4 regions of the Pseudodesulfovibrio karagichevae genome follow, and region 1 is predicted to be linked to each of the others. Evidence: predicted binding sites of a transcription regulator. Region 1 holds the regulator's gene; each other region holds the start of a gene.
What was found. Region 1 encodes sigma-54, which starts transcription at its own class of promoters, with help from an activator protein. Its sites were predicted from a motif close to CTGGCACGGNNNNTGCTT; they were not measured.
Positions count from the first base shown of each region.

Region 1 (5,891 bases):
CGGCGGGCATCGGAACAGCTGGAAAAGAGGATGATGGTGTCATGATCGCCCGGCGCGGAGAAGAGCTTGGACATGATCGCGGGCACCTCGTCCACGGTGACGAAGGAACTCTTCACGGCCTGGGGGATGGCCAGGGACATGATCTCCTGCTGGAGGATGTCGTGGGCCAGTTCGTCGTTGGCCACGACAACGTTCTTGGCGCCGGTGTACGGCAGCCACGTCTCAATGATCTGGCCGTGAATCAAGCGGTTGTCGATACGAACGAGAGTCACGGCATCATACCTATTTCTTTGCTTTTTTGCGCAGCATCGCCCCGGCGACCTTGATCCCCTGCTGCCCCGCTTCCATGACCTTGTCGGCCAGCTCGGGCAGTTTCATGGACCGGGCCTGCAGCGCGGCCACAACCATGGGGAGATTGACGCCGGTGATGACTTCGAGATTTTCGGACTTCATGAGGGAGAGGGACATGGTCGTGGGGGAACCGCCGAACAGGTCGGTCAGGGCCAGGACGCCCTTGCCCTGCTCCAGGGACTGGATCGCCTTGCGCACCCCTTCCAGGGCCTCGTCCACGCCCTTCTGCACGTCGATGCCGACGGCCAGGCAGTTTTCCTGCGGTCCCATGACCATTTCCGCGGCCTTGAGCAGGCTCTCGCCGAAGGATCCGTGGGTAACCAGCACCACGCCGATCACGACATCTTTTTTGTCAGTGTTTGCAGCCATGTCTAACCGAGTTCCATGTGTCGATGTTCGATCGAAACCGTATACCCTTTTTCCTTCAGGGTTGCCAGCACCGACTCGGCCACGGAAACCGACCGGTGGCGGCCGCCGGTACAGCCCAGGGCCAGGGTGATCCTGTAGCGGCCTTCTTCGGCGTAAAGCGGCAGGAGATAGAGCAGAAATTCATGAAACCGCTTGATGAAGCCCGCCCCCGTGGGGTTGCCCAGGACATAGTCGGAGACCGCTTTGTCCAGGCCGGACATGGGGCGCAGGGACTTGTCGAAATAGGGGTTGGGCAGAAAGCGGAGGTCGAAAACCAGATCGGCCTCGGACGGAACCCCATACTTGAAGCCGAAGGTGATGATGTGCACCCGCATGCCCAAGCTCACGTCCTCAAGGGAGGACCACTTGGCCTGGATGACCCGGCGCAGGTCGTGGATGGAATAGTCCGTGGTGTCCAGGACCAGGACCGCCCCGCGCCGCACGGGCTCCAGGAGCTTTTTCTCCATCTCCAGGGCCTGCTCCAGGCCGAGGTTGCGGCACTCCAGGGGGTGCGGGCGACGGGTGGTGGCGTAGCGGCGGACCAGTTCGGCCATCTTGGCCTCGAGAAACAGGACCTGCGGGGTGATGCCGAGTTCGGCGAACCCTTCCAGGGCCTTACCCCACCCGTCCACGAACTCGAACTGGCGCAGGTCCATGCCGAGCGCCAGGCCGCGGTACTTGGTGTCGAAGGAGAGGATGAGGTCGGCCAGCTTGGGCGACATCTCGGAAGGCAGCCCGTCGATACAGAAGAACCCCAAGTCTTCGAAGACCCGGATTGCGGTACTCTTGCCGGACCCGGAGAGCCCGGTGACGATCACCACGGGAAAGGGGTTGGTCGAGGTCAACGGAGTCCGTCCATGGAGTTACACGCCCTTGAGGAGAGCCCAGAGGGCCTCGAGGTCATCGGCCGACAGGAACGCCTTGCGGAATTCCTCGTCCTTGAGAAGACGGGAAATCTGGGCCAGGACGCGCAGGTGCATGCCCGCCACCTGTTCCGGGGCGAGCACCAGGAAAAAGATGGTGCACGGGCTGTGGTCGAGCGCCTCGAACTCCACACCGTTTCGGCTGCGGCCCACGACCACGATGACCTTTTCCAGGTCCTCAAGCTTGCCGTGGGGGATGGCGATGCCGTCCCCGATGCCGGTGGAGCCGAGCCGTTCACGATCGAGAAGGACACGGACCGCATGGTCCGTGTCCATCTCTGGATATTGTTCGCCCAGGGGGGCGACGAGTTCATTCAATACGTCCGACTTGGTCTCGGACTTGAGTTCGGGAAGGATCAGCTCCTTCGCCAGGTAATCACTGAGTTTCATGCTTAGTTTCCGGGGTCGATGAGGCCGTAATCGCCGTTCTTTCTCTTGTATATCACGTTGACGCCGTCGGTCTCCGCATTGAGGAAGACCAGGAATTCATTGTCACGGGCATCGAGCTGCATGGCTGCCTCGTCCACGGACATGGGCTTGGGCTCGTATGCATCGGTGCCGACGATGGTGGGGGACGAACCGGGAGCGATGTCCTCGTAGGACAGGTAGTTCATCTGCACCATTTTATTGGGACGCGCCTGTCTGGGGCGGTTCTTCATCTTTTCACGCATCTTGCGGAGCTGGGCTTCCAGCTTGTCCAGGACCATGTCAATGGTGGAGTACATGTCTTCAGAGTCTTCGTAGGCCGAGATATGGATGCGATCCGAGTTCAGGATCACGTCCGCCTTGTGGCGGAACTTGTCGACCAGCAGGTTGACCTGGAGATCAGCCTCCGCGTCGGAAACGTATCTTGCTACCTTTTCAAAACGCTTTTCCGCATACCCCTTGAGGTGATCGGAAGGCTCGAAGTTCTTGAAAGTGAAGCTGATGTTCATACGCTGCCTCCTGGTTGAGAGTGCTTCAAGCAGAACCTAGAAGTACTGCTTACGTTTTGAAGACGAAGGAATACCCATGGCCGAGCGGTATTTGGCGACCGTACGCCGGGCGATGTTCACTTCCAGCTTTTCCTGGAGGATTTCGCCGATTCGCTCGTCGCTGAGCGGTTTCTTCGTGTCTTCGTCTGCGATCATTTGCTTGATGAGCGCCTTGACGCTCTCCGAGCCCACCTGGGAACCGTCGTTCAGATCCAGGGCCGAGTTGAAGAAGAACTTCAGCTCGAAAATGCCGTGCGGCGTTGAAACGTACTTGCTGGTTGTAATCCGGCTCACGGTGGATTCGTGCATTTCGATGTCTTCCGCCACCTCCTTGAGGATCAGGGGTTTGAGCTTTGTCACGCCCTCCTCGAAGAATGCCCGTTGGAAGCCGACAATGCTCTCAACTACTTTATACAGGGTTCGCTGCCGCTGGTACAGGCTTTTCATCAACCATGCGGCGGAACGCATCTTTTCCTGAAAATATTCCTTCTCCTTGTCGGCCGCGCCCTTCATGGAATCCATGTAGAAGGTGTTCATCTGGAGCCTCGGCATACCGTCCTCGTTGAGGATGATGACGAAGTCCTCGCCGTACTTGTAGACGAATACGTCCGGGCTGACGTAGTGCGGCTCGGTGCTGGAGAAGTTGGCGCCCGGCATGGGATCGAGGGTCTGCATCAGGTCCAGGTAGGCCTTGAGCTCGTCCATGGAGATCTTGAACTTGCGCGCCAGGGGCTTGTAGCGGTTCTTCTCCAGGTCCTCCAGGTGATCGCGCACCAGGGAAACCATGATCGGGTCGTCGTATCCGAGGACCTCCATCTGGACCAACAGGCATTCCTGCGGGGTGCGGGCGCCCACGCCCACCGGGTCCAGATGCTGGACTCGGTGCAGGACCGCCGCTATTTCCTCTTCGGTGGCCTGGACCATGGCGGCCAGCTCCTCCGGGGAGGCCTGCAGGTAGCCGTTGGAGTCGAGGTTGCCGAGAATGACGTCGCCGATGGCCAGTTCGTGCTCGGTGAAATTCGACAGGCGCATCTGCCAGTTCAGGTGCCCTTCGAGCGAGGGCTTGGAGGCCAGGCGGGCCTCGAAGGACATGCCCTCCTCGGGCATCTCCATGTCACGGGACAGGGCCTGCTTGGAGGTGGACGAGAATTCGCCGAGATAGTTCTCCCAGTCCGCGTTGCGGACCAGTTCCTCCTCGGCCTGGGACTCGGTCAGGACTTCCGTCTTGTCAGGAACCTCGGTGTCGGTCTCGGTCTCTTCAAGGAAAGGATTCTCCAACAATTCCTGCTGCACCGTCTCCAGCAGCTCAAGGCGCGACAACTGCAGCAGCTTGATGGCCTGCTGCAACTGGGGCGTCATGACCAGTTGCTGTGAGAGCTTGAGCTGTTGCCGAAGTTCCAGTCCCATGATTCGTTACTCGCTTGAAGTTATGTTTATCGGTTGCCAAATAAAGAAACTTTTTTTCGACTACCGTACATTTTTCCCGGTTCAACTATGTCATAGCGGATTAAAGGATGCAACACAATTGTGCTAACATCCTGTTTCGACTAATAATTCAGCAAGCATATTCTGGTATGAAAAAAGTGTACCAACCTTTGGGGTCAGTGTAAATCGGGAAAGAGGAAAAAAAGACGGGAGAGGCGGATTAAAGCCGGAAATCCTCGCCCAGATAAATCTGGCGGGCCCGGCTGGACTTGACGATTTCGCTCGGGGCCCCTTCCAGGATGACCGTGCCTTCGTAAACCAGGTAGGCCCGGTCGCAGATGTTCAGGGTTTCCCTGACGTTGTGGTCGGAGATGAGGATGCCGATGTCCATGGACTTGAGCACGGAGATGATTTCCTGGATGTCGATGACCGCAATGGGGTCGATGCCTGCGAAGGGCTCGTCCAGGAGGATGAATTGCGGATCGAGGATGAGCGCCCGGGCGATCTCCAGCCTGCGCCGCTCGCCGCCGGACAGGAACATGGCCGCCTGGTCCGCCAGCTTGGTGATGGTGAACATCTCCAGGAGTTCATCGGCCCTGGCCCGCTGCTGGCGCGAGGTCAGGGAGGTCTGTTCGAGGATGATCTCCAGGTTCTGGCGCACGGTCAGCTTCTTGAATATGGAGCTCTCCTGGGGCAGGTAGCTGACCCCCATGCGCGCCCGCTCGTGCAGGGGCTTGCCCGTGAGCACGCGGCCGCCCAGGGAGACCTCCCCGGTGTTGGGCTGGACAATGCCCACGAGCATGTAGAACGTGGTGGTCTTTCCTGCGCCGTTGGGGCCGAGCAGGCCGACCACCTCGCGCGCGTCGAGTTGGATGTTGATGTTGTGCACGACCTCTTTCTGGCCGTACCGCTTGGACAGGTTCGTTGCGCGCAGACCCTCGGCCATCTACTGCACCTTCAGGTTGCCGGGAGTCATGAACACGGCCTTGACGCGCTGCTTGCCGCCGATGACCTCGGACCGGTCGTCCTTGATGTGGAAGTTGATGACCTCGCCGGTCAGGGAGTTGGGGCCGTCCTGGAGCTTGGGGTTCCGTTCCATCTTGAGAATCTGCGGGCCTACCAGGTAGGTCAGCATGCCGCAGGTTCCCTCGGTGGTCCCCTTCTTGGCCCGCACGTTGCCCTCGGCCACGATGCGGTCCACGCTGTCGGCGGCGAATTTCTTGTCGGTCTTGGACGAGAGGTAGGCCGAGAGCTTGTCGGCCCAGAGGGTCAGTTCGCCGTGGGTGGCCACCACGTGGCCCACGAAGGAGATGACCTTGCCGGTCTCGTCGTAGGTCATGCGGTCGGAGGTGATCTTCACCGGCATGCGGCTCGGGTCCACGCCCACCGGGATGGGCGCGGGCGGCGTCTCGGCCACCCGGGCCTTGACCTCGCCCTCGCCGGAGTCCTTCTTGGGCGCGGGGGCGGGCTTGGCGGCGGGCTTCTCGACCGAAACCACCTTGAGATATTTGGCGTTGGCGTAGCCCACAGCCTTGGCCAGGTCATGGTCCTTCTCGCCCAGTTCGAACACGGCCAGCCAGCCGTTCTGGGGGAAATCGGTCCGGACCCGCTGTCCCTTGGCCAGGGTGACCACGTGCTCGGCGCCGGGTTCGGGCGCCTTGCGGACGTTGAGGTTGACCGTGGCCTCGCGCACCTCGCCCCAGTCCTGGGCCATGGCCCGGGCCGGAACCAGCAACAGGGCCAGCATCAGCAGAATTCCCGTATGGCGAACCGTTTTCAGCAACGTATTATTCCTTGTTTTCATGCAAAG
Region 1 covers NZ_JBGLYH010000004.1:26,824-32,714, reverse strand. The annotation lists gene AB6M95_RS02570 (PTS sugar transporter subunit IIB) at 1-272, opposite strand, end outside; gene AB6M95_RS02565 (PTS sugar transporter subunit IIA) at 283-720, opposite strand; gene rapZ (RNase adapter RapZ) at 723-1,604, opposite strand; gene AB6M95_RS02555 (PTS sugar transporter subunit IIA) at 1,623-2,072, opposite strand; gene hpf (ribosome hibernation-promoting factor, HPF/YfiA family) at 2,075-2,617, opposite strand; gene rpoN (RNA polymerase factor sigma-54) at 2,654-4,063, opposite strand; gene lptB (LPS export ABC transporter ATP-binding protein) at 4,302-5,027, opposite strand; gene AB6M95_RS02535 (LptA/OstA family protein) at 5,028-5,885, opposite strand; gene lptC (LPS export ABC transporter periplasmic protein LptC) at 5,869-5,891, opposite strand, start outside.

Region 2 (5,891 bases), on a different contig from region 1:
TTCGAACGGCGGGTAGGTCTTCTTGCGCAGGTCCTTGAGGCAGTTGTACTTGCCCGTGTACTCCCGCATGTCCGGGGAGTTTCTGACCTCGTCGGGCAGGTCGGCGTCCGAGAGCATGCGCTGGGTCTCGAACCCCTTGTCCGTGGGAATCTCGTCCTTGCTGATGTCGAGCAGGGAGAGCTTGTGGATGGGCGAGTAGATGGCGTTGTATATGTCGCGGGCGAACCGGACCCAGCCTTCCCAGCCCTTCCACGGGCCGTTGTGGTAGCCGTGGGCGTTCAGGTAGGGCACGCGCATCTTCTTGGCCACCTCGCCGGGCCGCTTGCCGGTCAGGATGATGTCCGGCTGGAGGTTCTCCATGGCCTCGACCCCTTCGAGCTCGTTGGGATCGTCGATGGCCAGGGCCCCCTGCTCGCAGCGGGCGATGCCCTTTTCCATGTCCCCCTGGTGGCCGAATTTGGTGTAGACCGAGACCACGTCCATGCCCATCTCGTCGTGGATGACGTGGGCCCAGTGCCACAGCTTGGAGCCGCCGGGCCAGAGGCAGACCTTCTTGTCCGTCAGCCGGGCCTTGTACCATTCGAGCTCCGGCTTCCAGCGGGTGGTCTCCTCGTCGATGATGGCCTGGGCGCGGTCCTCGATGCCGAAGAACAGGGCGATCTTCTTCAGGGAGGTGCCCAGGGGCTCGAACCCGAAGCCGTCGATGTCCAGGCGGGGCGTACCGTAGCGCCTGCGCAGTTCGTTGCAGATGTACTCGGCCGAGCGGGCGCATTCGAGCACGTTCAGGTGCGCGCCGTGCATGGAGCAGAGGTCGTCGTAGGACCCGTTGCCGGTGAAGGTGGCCAGCACCTGTACGCCCATGCGGTTGAAGTAGTCGATCATGATCTCCTGGTCGCCCTGGATGTTGTACTCGCCCACGTAGTTGATGACGTAGTCGCTCTTGATCTTCGGCTCCACGGTGCCGACCTTCTGGTTGAGCCAGGCGATGTTGATCTTGTGGTGGCCGCCGGACTGGCTGGGCCCGCCGAAGCCGGGCGAGTTGCAGACGAAGATGTCCACGTCCGGCATCTCGTCCATGACCTCCTGGGCCACGGCCTCGATGTCGTCGCCGATGAGCGCCGAGGCGCAGGTCTGGTAGATGGCCATGCGCTTGATGTGCGGGCACGCCTTGAAGGCCTCGAGGATGGACTGCTTGAGCTGCTTCTCGGCCCCGAAGATGATGTGCTTTTCCTTCATGTCCGTGGCGAAGGTGTACTTGATCTGGAAGTTGTCGTTGTCGCTGATGTAGCGCTTGGTCTGCCAGGTGTCGTAGGTGCACCCGATGGGCCCGTGGCTCAAGTGGATGACGTCCTTCATGGGCGTGCCGATGACGTGCTTGGCGCCGCAGTAGGCGCAGCCGCGCTCGGAGATGGTCCCGGGAATGGTGTTCAGGTAGCCGAGCGGCAGGGCGGAGGTCAGGTCCTCGCCCTCGCCCTTGACGACGGCGTGCTGCTTGCGTTCGGGTAGGCACTTGCTGCATTGGAACTCATGGTAGGGCATGGATGTTGTCTCCTTGAATCGTTAGGGGCCTGGCGGTTACAGGATGGCGCTTTCGCCGTGCTCGTTGGTCCGCACGCGCAGGGCTTCGTCGATGGGGCAGACGAAGACCCTGCCGTCGCCCACCTGGCCGGTCCGGTTGATCTCCACGATGGCGTTGACCACCGGGTTGACCTCGCCGTCCGGGACCACGACCGAGAGCATGCGCTTGGGGATGTAGGACACGGCCTTGTACTTGCCCCTGGCCAGCTCCTCGGGGCGGATGTCCACGTTGAGCTCGCCCGCGATGCCGCGCTGCTTGCCGCGTCCCAGGACCTGGACCGCGGTCATGCACGGAAAGCCGAGCCCGTCCAGGGCCTCCTTGGTCGCGCCCATTTTCCGGGGCCGGATGATGGCGATGATTTCCTTCATGGCCGCCACCTCACAGACCGTTCGTGCCCGTGCGCACCGTGACCGCGTTCTCCACCGGGGTGACGAAGACCTTGCCGTCGCCGAAATTGCCGGTGTAGGCCTTGCAGTGGATGAGCTTGAGGACCTCGTCCACGTCCGTCTCCTCGACGACCATCAGCAGGATGGTGCGGGGCAGTTCGTCGTAGTGGATGGTGCCCACGGTGATGCCCTTCTGCTTGCCGCGCCCGAAGGCGCCTATCTTGGTCATGGAGGCGAACCCCGCCTCGGCCAGTCCGTCGGCCACGGTGTCCGCGGCGTCGGCCCGGACGATTGCCTTGATCATCTTCAGTGCCATGTGATGCTCCTTGTCCAGGGGTGGGATGTTGTGTTTCCGGGGTCGATGGGGCGCCGCCCCGCCCCGGTCCGGCTAGTCGGCGATGCCGTACTTGACCACCATGGCTTCAAGCTCGTCCATGGTCAGCGGGGTCGGGATGACGAAGTTGTCGTTGTCGATGATCTTCTGGCCCAGGGTGCTGTATTCCAGGGCCTGGTTCTCGGTGGGATCGTATTCGCAGACGGTCTTCTTGTTGAACTCGGCCTTCTGCACGATGTTGTCGCGGGGCACGAAGTGGATCATCTGGGTGCCGATGGCGCTGGTGAATTCGTCCAGGAACTCGCGCTCCTGGTCCACGTTGCGGCTGTTGCAGATCACGCCGCCCAGGCGGACGCCGCTTTGCTTGGCGTATTTGACCAGACCCCGGCAGATGTTGTTGGCAGCGTAGATGGCCATCATCTCTCCCGAGGCCACGATGTAGACCTCCTGAGCCTTGCCGTCGCGGATGGGCATGGCGAAGCCGCCGCAGACCACGTCGCCGAGCACGTCGAAGAAGACGAAGTCCAGGTCCTCGGTGTAGGCCCCGTTGCTTTCCATCAGGTCGATGGCGGTGATGACGCCCCGGCCCGCGCAGCCCACGCCCGGTTCCGGGCCGCCGGATTCGACGCACTGGATGCCCTTGTAGCCCGTGCGGATGACTTTGTCCTTGGTGACCTTCTCCGCGCCCTGGTCGCGCAGCACGTCCATGAGCGTCTCCTGGGGCTTGCCGCCGAGGATCAGCCGGGTGGAGTCCGCCTTGGGGTCGCAGCCGTGGATGAAGATCTTCTTGTCGTGGAAGTTGGCCATGGCCGCGGCCGTGTTCTGCGTGGTCGTGGACTTGCCGATGCCGCCCTTGCCGTAGATAGCTATTTTCCTGGTCATGCTCTGTCCTTTGGCGTTCCTGCCCCTATGGATGTCCGGGGCCGCCTTTTGAGGTTCGTTTCGAGTCCATATGAGCACGGCGCGTGCCAGGAGGGAAAAAACGGGCTGAAATTGGTCAAATATTGATTCCGGGCCGGAAACGGGGCGGATTTCGTGCGTACGGCGAACTATTTTTCGGGGAAATGTACGGATCGGTGCGAAGTCGAGGCCCTGATTTTCCGGCGGATCGTACCGATCGGTACGCTTTCATGCGGTTTGCACCGGACGGTACGGGCGCGGGGCGCGAAAAAAGGGCCGGAGACGAACGCCTCCGGCCCTGACGGTCGGTTGGATGGGGAGAGGGGGATCAGATCTGCGGGTCGCCGGGATAGGCCGGGTTGACCTTGCCCACCAGCTCGTCCAGGTCGATGCGCACCACGGCGGTCTTGCGCAGGACTTTTTCCGGATACCCTCCGGTGGGGCCCTGGTGCTGGGCCAGGATGACGTCCAGCCCGGCCGCCTTTTCCGCCGGGTCCTCCAGGACGGTGGCCCGGCCCCGGCCGCTGACCGAGGTGAAGTGGGTGGTGTAGCCACAGCCGTCCTCGGCCCGGATGAGCTCGCTCTCCACCACCGTGGTGAAGGCGACCAGGCCGTTGGCGCGCACGCAGTCCATCTTGAGCCCGGCCGTTGCGCTGTGGAAGTAGACGGCGCCGTCGGCGTAGCCGAAGTCCACCGTGACCGCATAGGGGGTTTCGCCGTCCCACAATGCGAGTTGCAGGGTGGTGCAGCCCTTGAGCAGTTCCTCGACCTTGGCCTTATCCTGTATTTCGCGCTTGGGATGCCGCATCTAGTACTCCTTCGTGAGGTTGTTCAGCAGGGTGTTGAGCGTGGGACGCATGGTTTCGCATTGGCCGGTTTGGGCGCGCATCCGCTCGGCATCCTGCACGAACGGCGCGTCCACGATCTCGTCGGCGCAGTTTTCCAGCAGCAGCTCCATGCTGCGCGGGGTGGTTTCGAGATGGAACTGCACGCCGAGGATGCGCTCGCCGAAAGCGAAGGCCTGGTTGGCGCAGGCCCGGCTCTTCGCCAGGCGGACGCCCCCCGGCGGGATGGAGAAGGTTTCCCCGTGCCAGTGGAAGGCCGTGAATGCGCCCGGCATCCCCTTGAACAACGGGGAGTCGGCCCCTTCGGCGGTCGCTTCCACCTCCAGCCAGCCGATCTCGGGTTCGGGGTTGCGGGTGACGGCGCCGCCGAGGATTTCGGCGAGCAGCTGCGCGCCCAGGCAGACGCCCAGCATGGGCTTGCCGGTTTCCACCACCCGGCGCAGGAGCGCCTTTTCCGCCGTCAGCCAGGGGTGCTCGGCTTCGTCGTGAACGCTCATGGGGCCGCCCAGGACGGCCAGGAAGTCGAAGTCTTCCGGTGCGGGCAGGGGGCCGCCCGCGTACACCGGCGTCCTCGCCAGGGTGTGCCCGTTGGCGAGCGCCCACTCCTCAAGGGCGGCGGGCCCTTCGAAGGGAACGTGTTCGAGAGTATGAATTCGCATGGCTTTGTCGCATCCTCCGTGGTTGCGTTTGGATGGCCTGTCAGAGCAAATATGGGACCAAGATGACCGGAAAGGGCGGAGAGGTCCACGGATCACCACCCGGCGGGGGGCGAAGCCGGGATCCTCCCGGGCGAGGCCGACGGGCGGACATGGGCCGGGTATATCGATTCTTATAACTGATACGTCGGAGAGAACTTTTCAATAAAAAAGAACGTCGGGCCGTGACCCGTCCGGGCCGGTCCCGGGCTCGTCGTCGACGGGCGGCATTCCGGCTGCCCCTTGTCCAGCTTCCAGACAGGGGGGCGATTTTCCAGAATTTCTTTCTGTGAAGGAGTTATAGTCGTTGACATGCCGTCAGCAAATTGACAGAGAAGATATATAGTAAAGATATGGCTGCGGGGCAGGGGGTCCTGTTGGCTTTGTATCCATGCGAATTCGGAGGGGAAATGTCGCTCAACCTGGACGGCATCATCGGGAACAGCCCGGCACTGGCCAAGGTGTTCAAGGTCTTGGGCAAGGTCGCGCCCACGGACAGCACGGTGCTGGTCATGGGCGAGTCGGGGACCGGCAAGGAATTGCTGGTCCGGGCGCTGCACCACAACAGCGAGCGCCGCGACATGCCCTTCGTGCCCATCAACTGCGGGGCCATCCCCAGGGAACTGCTCGAATCCGAGCTGTTCGGGCACGAGAAGGGCGCGTTCACCCACGCCATCCGTTCGCGGCCGGGCCGGTTCGAACTGGCCGACGGCGGGACCATCTTCCTGGACGAGATCGGGGATATGGACCTGTCGCTGCAGGTCAAGATCCTGCGCGCCCTGCAGGAGAAGGAGATCGAGCGGGTGGGCGGCACCTCCATCAAGAAAGTGGACGTGCGCGTGGTGGCGGCCACCAATCGGGACCTGGAGGGCGATGTGGCCTCGGGCCGGTTCCGCGAGGACCTCTTCTACCGCCTCAACGTCATCCCCCTGAAGCTGCCGCCCCTGCGCGAACGCGGCATGGACATCCTGCTCCTGGCCGAGCATTTCCTGAACCGCCACTGCGGCAGCAAGGCCCGCAAACCGCTCACCCTGTCCGAAAAGGCGCGGGAGATGCTCCTGACCTATTCCTGGCCCGGCAACGTGCGCGAGCTGGAGAATTTCATGGAGCGGCTGACCATCCTGTGCGACGACTGCGAGGTCCAGCCCGAGG
Region 2 covers NZ_JBGLYH010000002.1:42,693-48,583, reverse strand. The annotation lists gene anfD (nitrogenase iron-iron protein, alpha chain) at 1-1,539, opposite strand, end outside; gene AB6M95_RS01015 (P-II family nitrogen regulator) at 1,576-1,947, opposite strand; gene AB6M95_RS01010 (P-II family nitrogen regulator) at 1,958-2,281, opposite strand; gene nifH (nitrogenase iron protein) at 2,354-3,181, opposite strand; gene AB6M95_RS01000 (pyridoxamine 5'-phosphate oxidase family protein) at 3,528-4,007, opposite strand; gene AB6M95_RS00995 (type 1 glutamine amidotransferase) at 4,008-4,703, opposite strand; gene AB6M95_RS00990 (sigma-54 interaction domain-containing protein) at 5,150-5,891, shown strand, end outside.
Region 2: a site for sigma-54 is predicted at 3,254-3,271, ahead of nifH (nitrogenase iron protein). Genes of this name have one in related genera too.

Region 3 (5,891 bases), on a different contig from region 1:
TTCGCATTCCAGAGCCAGGCTGTCCACCTGGGCCAGGATGTTCTCCACCGGGATGATCTCCCAGCCCTTCTTGAGGACCACGTCCTTGCCCGCCTTGATGGCCTTGACGGCCACGTCCTCGTCGGCCTTCTTGGTCAGCTCGACCACGGGCATGTCCTCGGGGGTGATGACGTTCACGCGCCCCAGCGCCCGGACGGCCTCGGCCTGGTCCTTGTCGACCATGACGGCGTCCACGCCGGACTCCAGCGCCAGGGTGACCAGGTTCTTGTCGAAGGGCACGGATTTGAAGATGACTTTTTTCATGGGGCTTCCGCTATGCGTTGAGGTGGTTGAGCGCGGCCTCGACGGACTCGTCGCCGTGGACGATCATGTTCAGGGCCTCCACCAGGCGGGTGGGGTTCTCGTGCTGGAAGACGTTGCGGCCCACGGACAGGCCCGCGCCGCCGGCTTCCAGGGAATCGTGGACCATCTGGAGGAACGCCTCGGTGCTGTCGAGTTTGGGACCGCCCGCGATGACCACCGGGACGCAGCAGGCGTCGCACACGTGGGCGAAGGTCTTTTTGTCGCCGGTGTAGTTGACCTTGACCACGTCCGCGCCCAGTTCGGTGCCCACGCGGGCGCAGTGGGCCACGATCTCGGGGTCGTACTCGTTCTTCACCTTGGGGCCGCGGGCGTAGACCATGGCCAGGAGCGGAATGCCCCAGTTGGCGGCATCGGAGGACATTTTGCCGAAATCGTTGAGCATGGAGGCCTCGGTCTCGTCGCCGAGGTTGCAGTGGATGGACACGGCGTCCGCGCCCAGCCGGATGGCGTCCTCCACCGAGGCGACCAGGGACTTGGCGTTGGGGAAGGGAGACAGGGAAGTGGAGGCGGACAGGTGGACGATCAGGCCGATGTCCTTGCCCTGGGCGCGGTGCCCGCAGCGGACCAACCCCTTGTGCTCGATGACCGCGTTGGCCCCGCCGTCCACGACGCGGCCCACGGCCTCGCGCATGTCGACCAGTCCGTCGATGGGACCGACGGTCACGCCGTGGTCCATGGGGACCACGATGGTCCGGCCCGTGTTGCGGTTGAAGATGCGCTCCAACCTGATGGCTTTACCGATGTGCATGTTCTCTCTCCTTTGAAGTTGTTTCCCTCAAGGAGCCGGCGGGGGGCCGGCGGCCGGTAAAAAAACAAGGGCCGCCGGCTGTTGCCTGCGGCCCTTGAGAAGTTCTTGCTTACGTGTGTTCCACCATTCGGTTACACGGCACCCCTTCCAAGCCCGCAGGCGTGGCTAAACCAATACCAAAAATAAAAGTTGGAAAAGTATGCGTTGGAAACGAAGGTTGTGTTCATGGGAAATAGAGCTACACCCTCAAGATCGATCTGTCAATAAAAAGATTTGTCACGATTTCGAGGAGATAGCGTATATTGCATTATAATCTTGTGACCGGCGGTCACTTTTTGTGGTTTTTGACAATTTTTTACATATTGACAATTTTGGGGTAATTTTCACCCTGCAAAAATGTACTTTATCACAAAAATGAAAAAATATGGTCACTGTGTGGCGGGCAAAAAGCCTGATTTTACGCCAATAGCAATAAAAACCGTAATTGGCACGACTCTTGATAAGAGAGGGGCAGGTTAGAAACGCATTCCATTCAAAGAGGAGTATTGCAATGTTTTCGAGAAAGTCCCCGACCCATGTTTCCAGGAGGCTCGCCATAGGCGCGGCCGCTTTGGTAGCAGTCCTGGCTCCCACCTTTGCCTATGCGCAGGATGTGGAGTACCTGACCCAGTCCAACGCCAACATTCTGTGGACGTTGATCGCCGCCGCGCTGGTCATGATCATGCAGGCCGGCTTCGCCTGCGTCGAGTGCGGCTTCACCCGCGCCAAAAACGCGGGCAACATCATGATGAAGAACTTCCTGGATTACGCAGCAGGTTCCATCATCTTCTTCCTGTTCGGCTACGCCCTCATGTTCGGCGCGGACGCCGGCGGGTTCATCGGCACCTCCGGGTACGCCCTCGGCGGCATCACCGAGGCCGACCTGCCCTGGACCTACACCTTCTGGTTCTTCCAGTCCGTGTTCGCCGCCACCGCCGCCACCATCGTTTCCGGCGGCATGGCCGAGCGCACCAAGTTCGGCACCTACGTCCTTATTTCCATGGTCATCTCCGGCCTGATCTACCCCATCTCCGGCCACTGGATATGGGGCGGCGGCTGGCTGGGCGAGCTCGGCTTCTGCGACTTCGCCGGTTCCACCGTCGTTCACTCCGTGGGCGGCTGGATCGCCCTGGCCGGCGCCCTGGTGCTCGGCCCGCGCATCGGCAAGTACACCGAGGACGGCAAGGCCCGCGCCATTCCCGGTCACAACATTCCCCTGGCCGGTCTGGGCGTCTTCATCCTCTGGTTCGGCTGGTTCGGTTTCAACCCCGGCTCCACCGTCGAGGCCAACGACGCCATCGGCCTGATCGCCATGAACACCACCCTGGCCGCCTGTGCCGGTACCCTCGGCGCCATGGTCTTCGCCTGGTTGCGCTTCGGCAAGCCCGACATCTCCATGTCCATGAACGGCGCCCTGGCCGGTCTGGTCGGCATCACCGCCCCCTGCGCCACCGTCACCCCCGGCCCCTCCATCATCATCGGCCTGGTCGCGGGCGTGCTGGTCGTCCTGTCCATCGAATTCATCGACAAGGTCCTGAAGATCGACGACCCGGTCGGCGCGTCTTCCGTCCACGGCGTCTGCGGCGCCTGGGGCACCATCGCCTGCGGCCTGTTCAACGTGGAAGGCGGCCTGTTCTACGGCGGCGGCGTCCACCTCCTGGGCGTGCAGCTGCTCGGCGTGGGCGCGGTCTTCGTCTGGGCCTTCGGCGGCGGCTTCATCCTCATGAACATCCTCAAGGGTGTCTTCGGCCTCCGCGCTTCCAAGGAAGAAGAACTCAAGGGTCTGGACATCGGCGAGCACGGCTCCGAGGCCTACAACGGCTTCCAGCTCTTCAGCAACGAGTAGTCCGGGAACTTAACCAGAGATCATTCCAAGGAGATAAAAGAAATGAAGCTTATCGTTGCATACATCAGGCCTGAAAAGTTGAATGACGTGAAGCAGGCTCTTTACGCCAAGGAAATCTACTCCCTGTCCGTGACCAACATTCTGGGCTCGGGACGCCAGAAGGGATTCACCGAAACCTACCGCGGCGTGCAGATCGAAGTGAACCTGCTCAAGAAAGTCCGCCTCGAGATCGGCGTGAACGACGATTTCGAGCAGAAGGCCATCGACGCCATCCTGTCTTCCGGACAGACCGGAACCGAGGGCGACGGCGTGATCTTCGTGACCGAACTGACCAAGGCCCTGCGCATCAGGACCGGTGAGGACGGCATCCTCTAGACGGATTGCGACAGCATATAAGCGCCGGGGCGGCGTGACCACAGCCGCCCCGGCCTTTTGGGCCGATGACAGGCACTGGGGTGGATAAACGTAACGGCCGACAGGCAAGGTATTTCAGTGTTGACCGCAGTGCCAGACATACAAGGGATCATTGAAAATCGTTCGCTGATCACGCACTTCCAGCCCCAGGTATCGCTCAAGCGGAAAGCGGTCGTCGGACTGGAGGCGCTGAGCAGAGGGTTCGACCCCCAAAGCGGAGAAATCATACCTCCAACCCTGCTGTTCGAGCAGGCCCGGGACAAGGCATCCCGGCTCGCCCTGGACCGGGCCTGCCGAACCAACGCGGCGGAATCCTTTGCCGCGTTGCACAGAAAAGACAAAAGCCTGATGCTCTCCATGAACATCGACGCCTCCTGCATCAACGAGGGGACGCGCGGCTCCTGCCACGTTCTCAACCTGGTCACCCGCTGCGGCATCAGCCCGAGCAACGTGATCATCGAGATCATCGAATCCCGGTGCGAGGACATGGACGCCCTCATGTCCTTCGTCAAGTTCTACCGGGAGAACGACTTCCTCATCGCGCTCGACGACGTGGGCGCGGGCTTCTCCAACCTCGACCGCATCCCACTGCTCAAGCCCGACGTCATCAAGCTGGACCGCACGTTGATCAGCGGCGTGGACCAGCAGTTCCACAAGCTCGAGGTGGTCCGCAGCTTCGTCCAGATGTCCAACCGGCTGGGCTGCCTGGTCCTGGCCGAGGGCGTGGAGACCGCCGAGGAGGCCATGTGCCTGCTCTCCAACGGGGTGGACGTGTTCCAGGGGTTCTATTTCGCCCGGCCCGCGCCGGGGCTGGACGCGGTGCCCGGCATGGCCTCCAAGGTGGACGCCCTGGCCGAGCGGCACCGCGAGAACCGCACCCAGCAGATCGCGGACGACAAGCGGCTGTATTCCAGCTACGACCTGACCGTGCTGACCATGTGCCAGGAGCTGGCCGAAACCCTGGTCAAGGACATGGGCCAGGCCCTGGCCAAATTCATCGATACCTACGACAGCGTAGAGTGCCTCTACGTCCTGGACATGCGCGGCAACCAGATTTCCGACACCGTGTGCGACCCGGACCGGCTCAAGACCTGCAAGCGGTTCCTCTACGAGCCCGCCGAGGTGGGCGCGGACCACTCGCTCAAGGAATACTTCCTGCCCATCCAGGCGGGGCTGGAGAAGTTCACCACCCGGCCGTATATCTCCCTCGCCTCGGGCAACCTGTGCATCACCATCTCCCACGTTTTTTACCACAAGAGCAGCGGCCGTCACCGCATCCTGTGCGTTGACATGTCACGGGCCGAAGAGGGAGGCCCCCGATAGGGTTAGGCCGCGTACGCTCGAAAGAGAACCGCCCGGTCCGGCATGAAGCCGAACCGGGCGGTTTGACGTTGAGAGGGGGCGTGGAGCTAGATCTTGCAGGCGGTGCGCAGATCGTCCACGGCGTCGGTGGCTTCCCAGGTGAACTCGGGCAGCTCGCGGCCGAAGTGGCCGTAGTTGGTGGTCTTCTGGAAGATGGGCCGACGCAGCTTGAGGCGCTCCTGGATGAAGTAGGGGCGCATGTCGAAGACCTCGGTGACGGCCTTGGTCAGCTGCTCGTCGGACACCTGGCCGGTGCCGCGCGAGCTGACGACCACGGACACGGGCTGGGCCACGCCGATGGCGTAGGCGATCTGCACTTCGCAGATGTCGGCCAGGCCGGCGGCGACCACGTTCTTGGCCACGTAGCGGGCCATGTACGCGCCGGAGCGGTCCACCTTGGACGGGTCCTTGCCCGAGAAGGCGCCGCCGCCGTGCGCGCCCGCGCCGCCGTAGGTGTCGTTGATGATCTTGCGTCCGGTCAGGCCGCAGTCGCCCACGGGGCCGCCGATGACGAACCGGCCGGTGGGGTTGATGTAGGTCTTCAGTTTGTCGTCGATCAGTTCCTCGGGCAGGGTGTGCATGATGACTTCCTTGAGGATCGCCTCCTTCAGGTCGGAGTAGGCAATGTTTTCGTCATGCTGGGAGGAGACGACCACGTTGTCTATGCGCACGGGCTTGCCGTTGTCGAACTGCACGCAGACCTGGGTCTTGCCGTCCGGGCGCAGGAAATCGAGGATGCCTTCCTTACGCACGTAGGTCAGGCGGCGGGACAGCTTGTGAGCGTAGTAGATGGGGGTGGGCATCAGCGTCGGGGTCTCGTTGGTGGCGTAGCCGAACATCATGCCCTGGTCGCCCGCGCCCTGGTCCTCGGGCTTCACCCGGTCCACGCCCTGGGCGATGTCCGGGGACTGCTTGTCGATGGACGAAATGACCGCGCAGGTCTGCCAGTCGAAGCCCATGGTGTCGGAGCTGTTGTAGCCGATGTCCTTGATGGTGTTCCGGACGATGTCCGGGAAGTCGGCGAAAGCGGTGGTGGAAATCTCACCGGCGATGAAGGCCATGCCGGTGGTCACCAGCGTCTCGCAGGCCACGCGGGCGTTCGCGTCCTGGCCGATGATG
Region 3 covers NZ_JBGLYH010000068.1:754-6,644, forward strand. The annotation lists gene AB6M95_RS16825 (3-dehydroquinate synthase II family protein) at 1-303, opposite strand, end outside; gene AB6M95_RS16830 (2-amino-3,7-dideoxy-D-threo-hept-6-ulosonate synthase) at 314-1,111, opposite strand; gene AB6M95_RS16835 (ammonium transporter) at 1,662-2,996, shown strand; gene AB6M95_RS16840 (P-II family nitrogen regulator) at 3,039-3,371, shown strand; gene AB6M95_RS16845 (EAL domain-containing protein) at 3,501-4,733, shown strand; gene metK (methionine adenosyltransferase) at 4,820-5,891, opposite strand, start outside.
Region 3: a site for sigma-54 is predicted at 1,596-1,613, ahead of AB6M95_RS16835 (ammonium transporter). Genes of this name have one in related genera too.

Region 4 (5,891 bases), on a different contig from region 1:
GGCTTGGTCAGGTAGTCGAAGGCCCCGCGCTTCATGGCGTCCACGGCGCTGCCCACGGAGCCGAAGGCGGTCAGCAGAACCACGGGCATGGATGGCCGCCGGATCTGGAGTTCCTTGAGCAGCTGCATGCCGTCCATGCCGGGCATCTTCATGTCCACCATGGCCACGTCCGGATAGGTGTCGGACTCGGCCTCCTCGGCCAGCACGGTCAGGGCGCGTTCGCCGGATTCGGCTTCGAGCACGGTCCAGCCGTCGTCCTCCAGCACGGCGCGGACCATCATGCGATGGCCCGGCTCGTCATCGACGATCAGCGCGATACGTTCTTCGTTCATGACTCTGATTCCTTATCTGCCGAGGGCGGCGGATCGGGGAAGAACAGCTTCATCTCGGTCCCCCGGCCCTGTTCGGATTCTATGATCACGCGGCCCTTGTGGGCGCGCATGATGTTCTGGACGATGGCCAGTCCCAGCCCGGTGCCGGTCTTCTTGCCCGTGACGAAGGGCTTGAAGGCCTCGTCCTGGATATCCGGGTCCATGCCCGGCCCGTCGTCGGCCACGATGATCCAGACGCCCTTGTGGCCGCGCATGGAGACCAGCCGGACATGGCCCGGCTTGTCGCAGTCCGCGCACCCCTGGATGGCGTCCAGGCTGTTGGAAATGAGATTGAGCAGGACCTGCCTGAGCGCGTCCGGGTCGGCCCAGACCGGCTCGGGGCCGAAGTCGAACTCCGGCTCGATGAGCTTGTCCTCGAAATCGAAGCGCATGAGCTGCCTGAGCGAGTCGCCGACCTTGGCCAGGTCGATGAACGACGGGTCCAGCTGACGCGGCCGGGCCAGGTAGAGCAGGTCCGTGACCACGCGGTTGAGGCGGTCCGCCTCCTGGACCATGGCCGCGGCGTACTGGTCGAGCGGGGCCTGGCCCTTGAGCTTGGTGGCGAAGAGCTGGGCGAAGCCGCGCAGGGACGAGAGCGGGTTGCGCACCTCGTGGGCCACGCCCGCGGCCAGCGAACCGATGGCGGCCAGCCGCTTGGCCTCGTTCAGATCCTCCTCCAGGCAGCGGATCTCGGTGCGGTCGCGGATGAGCACCAGCCGCTGGCCCAGCTCGGGGGCCGCGTCCTCGTCGTGCTCCTGAAAGGGCAGGAACAGGATTTCCAGCTGGCGGCCCTGATAGTCGAACTGCTCCCACTCCACCGGGCCGGAGGGCGGGTTCTCGCTGGTCTGGCGGCCGAAGTCGAAGTCGCGCCAGTTGGCGCCCACGATCTCGGGCGGCGGCACGGGCGCGTCCTCGTCCTTTTTCCCGGCGCCGTCCCAGGTCCAGGGCCTGGCTCCGGCATCCTCGGCTTCGGGCTCCTCGGCGGGTCCGGGGGCGAGCAGTCCGCGGGCCGAACGGTTGGCGGCCAGGATCTCGCCGTCCTCGGCCAGGGTGACCAGGCCGTCGGGCATGTTGTCCAAAAGTTTGTTCTGGAACCGCTCCAGGCGGATCAGCTTGCGGCTGGCCCCCCGGCGGCGCAGGTAGGCGAACGCCAGGGACCAGAGGACCACGGCGGCCAGGAAGACGTAGCCGGTCTGGTAGGTGGCGGCCTGCCGGTACTGGCGGAACTGGCGCATGTGCTTTTCGGCGTTGAGGCCGACCACCAGGTAGACCTGGGACTGGGTGTTGTCGAACATCATGTCCGGCCCCATGTCGTCCATGTCGCCCATGCCGTTCATGCGGCCGGGGCCCAGCCCGCGCGCGCCTTCCTGGCCGCCCACGCCGAGCAGGGCCGCGATGCCGGACCGGACCTGAAGCCCGGACAGGAGCACGCTGGTCTTGTCCACCTCGGCCATGACGTGCCAGGCGCGGCCGGGCTCGATGTCCTCGGCCACGGCGTCAGGCAGCTGGAAGATGGGGTGCTTGCCCTTCTTGACCGAGGTGACGATGGGGTGCCCGGCGCGGTTGAACAGGGTCACGAACTCGATGTCGTCGGACTTGGCCAGCTCGGTGAAGAGCTCCTCGGTCATGGTCCGGAACAGGGTGGAGGACTGGTTGCCCATGCGCAGGGTGCGGGCGATGCGGAAGATGTTGTTGTCCACGCCGCGCAGGATGGAGTTGCCGGTCATGACCATGTGGTCCTCAACGATCCGCCGCTGCTGCGCGATGGATTGCCAGGTCAGGTACAGGCTGCCCAGCCCCAGCACGATGAGCGCCAGGACCAGGGCGACCAGGGGCCCCTTCTCCCTGCCTTCCGGGTGAACTACATCCATACGGCCTCGGTTACCTGCCCTTGACGATCAGGTAGATGTCCCTGGGCGACATGTCGTGCTCGCCCGCCAGGCTCTTGAAGGTGGACTCCGGGGTGGCGTCGATGCCCGCGGCCTTGAGCCGGGCCAGGACCTCTTCCGGTTCCAGGCCGTAGGTCTTGCACACGGTGGCGACCGTCAGCTTGCCGGTGCCCTCGGGCGGCTGAGCGGGCATTATGGCGAAGGGATCGCCCCCCTGCCCGGCGCGGATGACGTCGTAGACGTACTGCGGACTCACGCCGCGCGACCGGGCGATGTCCTTGATCAGGGAATTTTCGTTGATGGACGCATCGAACCCTGCCTCGTGCAGGGAGGCCACGGCCATGTTCACGTCCAGGCCCAGAAAGCCGCAGAACTTCTTGAGCGGGCTGGTCTCGGCATGGCCGTAGGGCGGGTTGCCGTAGGTCTCGGTGGCCTGCTCCTTGATCCGCGCGCCATACTCGAGCACCGTGCTCATGGGCGGAACGCCGAAGAGCGTGCCCGCGAAGACCGCGACGACCAGGAGGAAGCTGACGATCATGGGGCCGGTCATGACGACCATCTCGCGCGCCCGGTTCTTCATATAGCTCATCAGCGGCTTCCAGTTGAGCCAGATGTGCAGGAGCAGGGCGAGGAGGAACAGGGTGCCCACGGTGGTGTGGACGTCGCCCCACTGGGTCTTGGTCATGCCCAGCAGATGCCAATCGGCCCAGTAGGCCACGCGGCCTTCGGGCACGATGTACAGGATCACGCTGGTGAGGATCGTGACGAGAAAGGAAAGGAGCGCGGTAAGGGACGTGATTTTTCGGAACATCCAGGGACCTCCTCAAAAAGATGGGGCGTTGCCGTGGATCCCCTGCACGCCCGCCACCGCCTGCAGATGATCATTATTTGCGGGACAGGCGGCCCCACGCCGCCTGTCCCGCAATATCCTGTTTTCCGGGTTATCGGAAATATCGATCCGGTTCAATGGCCTAGTACATGCCGCGGCCCATGCCGTGACCTTGCATCATGCCCTGGCCGTACATGCCGCGTCCCTGGCCGGGAGCGTCGTCGGCGTCGTAACCCCGGCCGTAACCGGCGCAGGTGCCGAAGCCGGTGATGCCGGTGGCCTTGACCAGCTCGTCGGACATGGCCGCTCGCAGGTCACGCATCTTGTTGCGCAGGCTGGAGATGTCGGTGACCAGCTTGGTGATGGCCTTCTCGTCGGCCTGGCCGCCGTTGACCATGGCCTGGAGCACGGAGCGTTTTGCCCAGATCTGGTTGCGGACGGTTTCGAACTGCGGTTCGTACTTGTCCGCCACGGCCTTGACCTCGGCCTGTTTCTCGGGGGTCAGCTGGCTGTACGCCGCGCCGGGTCCGTAGCCGGGGCCGCCGCACGCGCCCGCGTAACCGTGGCCGGGACCGGCCACGGCGAACGCGGCCATGCCCAGAACCAGCACCGCAGCCAAGGCGGGAATGGTGATGTGTTTTTTGGACATCTTGTAGCCTCCTAAGGTTATGCCTTCATGCAAGCAGGAAGAAGAGAGTGTGTGATCTTCTGGTCCGCTTAAAGCACGCCTCGTGCCAAAACCAGCAACAATATAAAATTACACAATTTATTTTCAAACCCCGCGGCACCATCGCACATTTTTTGTGCATTTACATGCACACGTTTTGCACATTTCGGTGCAATGTGCAAGGGGCCGTCCCTTGACAAATGCCCGGCGCGGCACGATTTACGGCGTATCGACGAACTGCATGGTACCCGGAGACACGATCATGCCCATCTATGAATACATCTGTACGCAGTGCGGCAACGAGTTCGAGGAACTCGTGTTCAACGACGAGAAGCCCGTGGCCTGCCCCCAGTGCGGGGCCACGGAGACCGAAAAGCTCATGAGCGCCTGCTCCGCCAAGGTGGACGGCGGCGGCCCGAACCTCGAGGCCCTGCAAGGCTCAAGCTGCGGCACCGGCGGCGGCTGAGGCGTCTAGCGCCGCGCCCCGGTCCGGGGCGCACGACACGTTCACATACCACCCGGCCGCGCCCTTGCGGACGGGTCTTTTTCAGGGCGGGCCACCCGCGCCGACGAGGGGAACGGCCGTTCCCTTTCGGGCCGAGAAGTGGTAGGTGGACCGAACCACCTCCACTTCGAAACGAACGAGGAACCTCATGTCCAACAGACTGCCCTGGCCGGAATATTTCATGCGCATCGCCCACCTGGTGGCCCAGCGCTCCACCTGCACCCGCCGCGCGGTCGGGGCCATCGCCGTGCGCGACAAGCGCATCCTGGCCACCGGCTACAACGGCGTGCCCACCAACATCGCCCACTGCGAGGAGGTCGGCTGCCTGCGCGACCAGCTCGGCATCCCCTCGGGCGAACGCCACGAGCTGTGCCGGGGGCTGCACGCCGAGCAGAACGTCATCATCCAGGCCGCCACCAACAACCTGGACCTCAAGGGGTGCGACATCTACTGCACCACCAAGCCGTGCATCCTGTGCACCAAGATGCTCATCAACTGCAACGTGCAGAACATCTATTACGCCGAAAACTACCCCGACGAGCTGTCCGAAGCCATGCTCGAAGAGGCCGGAGTGAACCATGTTTTCATGGAAGGCGACTTCCGCTAGCCAAGCGTTCATGGCCCGGGCCGTGGAACTGGCCAGGCTGGGCCGGGGCGCCACGGCCCCGAACCCGTGCGTGGGTGCCGTGCTGGTCCGCGACGGCGCGATCGTGGCCGAGGGCTGGCACACGAAGTTCGGCAGGCTCCACGCCGAGCGCGAATGCCTGGCCGACGCCCGCGGCAAGGGGGTGGACCCGCGCGGGGCGACCATGTACGTGACCCTGGAGCCGTGCAACCACCACGGCAAGACCCCGCCGTGCACCGAGGCCCTCATCGCCTCGGGCGTGGCCGAGGTGGTGGTCGGCGTCCGCGACCCCAACCCGGTGGCCGCGGGCGGGGTGGAGAAGCTCCGCGCCCATGGCATCGAGGTAACCGTGGGCGTGCTCGAACAGGCGTGCCGGGACCTCATCGACGACTTCCTGCTCTGGCAGAACACCCACTCGCCCTACAACATCCTGAAGATGGCGGCCACCCTGGACGGCAAGATCGCGGGCGGATCGCGCAAGCCCGAACCGGTCTCCTGCCCCGAGTCCTTCGCCCGGGTCCACGACCTGCGCGCCATGGTCGGCGCGGTCATCGTCGGCGGCAACACCTTTTACGCGGACAACCCGAGCCTGACCTGCCGCAAACAGGGGTTGCCCGACGACTTCGTCCAGCCCCTGGCCGTGGTGGTCACCTCCCGGCTGCCCGACGATCCGAGCCGCTTCACCCTGCTGCGCGACCGGCCCGAGCGGGTCATCTTCATGACCTCCAAGACCTCGGCCCACAGCCCCCAGGCCGACGTCCTGCGGCGGCGCGGCACCTCGGTCTGGCCCCTGCCCGGCCGGGCCGGTGCCCTCAGCCTGTCCTGCGGCTTCGAGCGGCTGCGCTACGACTGCGCCTGCCACTACACCCTGTGCGAAGGCGGCGGCCGATTCGCCATGGCCCTCATCGCGCAGGGACTGGCCGACGAACTCGTCCATTTCGTGGCCCCACGCATCCTCGGCGACGAGACCGCCCCGGCGGCCTACTCCGGCCGCGAGGCCGTGTC
Region 4 covers NZ_JBGLYH010000093.1:1,179-7,069, forward strand. The annotation lists gene AB6M95_RS18545 (sigma-54-dependent transcriptional regulator) at 1-332, opposite strand, end outside; gene AB6M95_RS18550 (two-component system sensor histidine kinase NtrB) at 329-2,242, opposite strand; gene AB6M95_RS18555 (DUF4405 domain-containing protein) at 2,253-3,071, opposite strand; gene AB6M95_RS18560 (Spy/CpxP family protein refolding chaperone) at 3,232-3,738, opposite strand; gene AB6M95_RS18565 (FmdB family zinc ribbon protein) at 4,019-4,222, shown strand; gene AB6M95_RS18570 (deoxycytidylate deaminase) at 4,410-4,868, shown strand; gene ribD (bifunctional diaminohydroxyphosphoribosylaminopyrimidine deaminase/5-amino-6-(5-phosphoribosylamino)uracil reductase RibD) at 4,840-5,891, shown strand, end outside.
Region 4: a site for sigma-54 is predicted at 3,810-3,827, ahead of AB6M95_RS18560 (Spy/CpxP family protein refolding chaperone). Genes of this name have one in related genera too.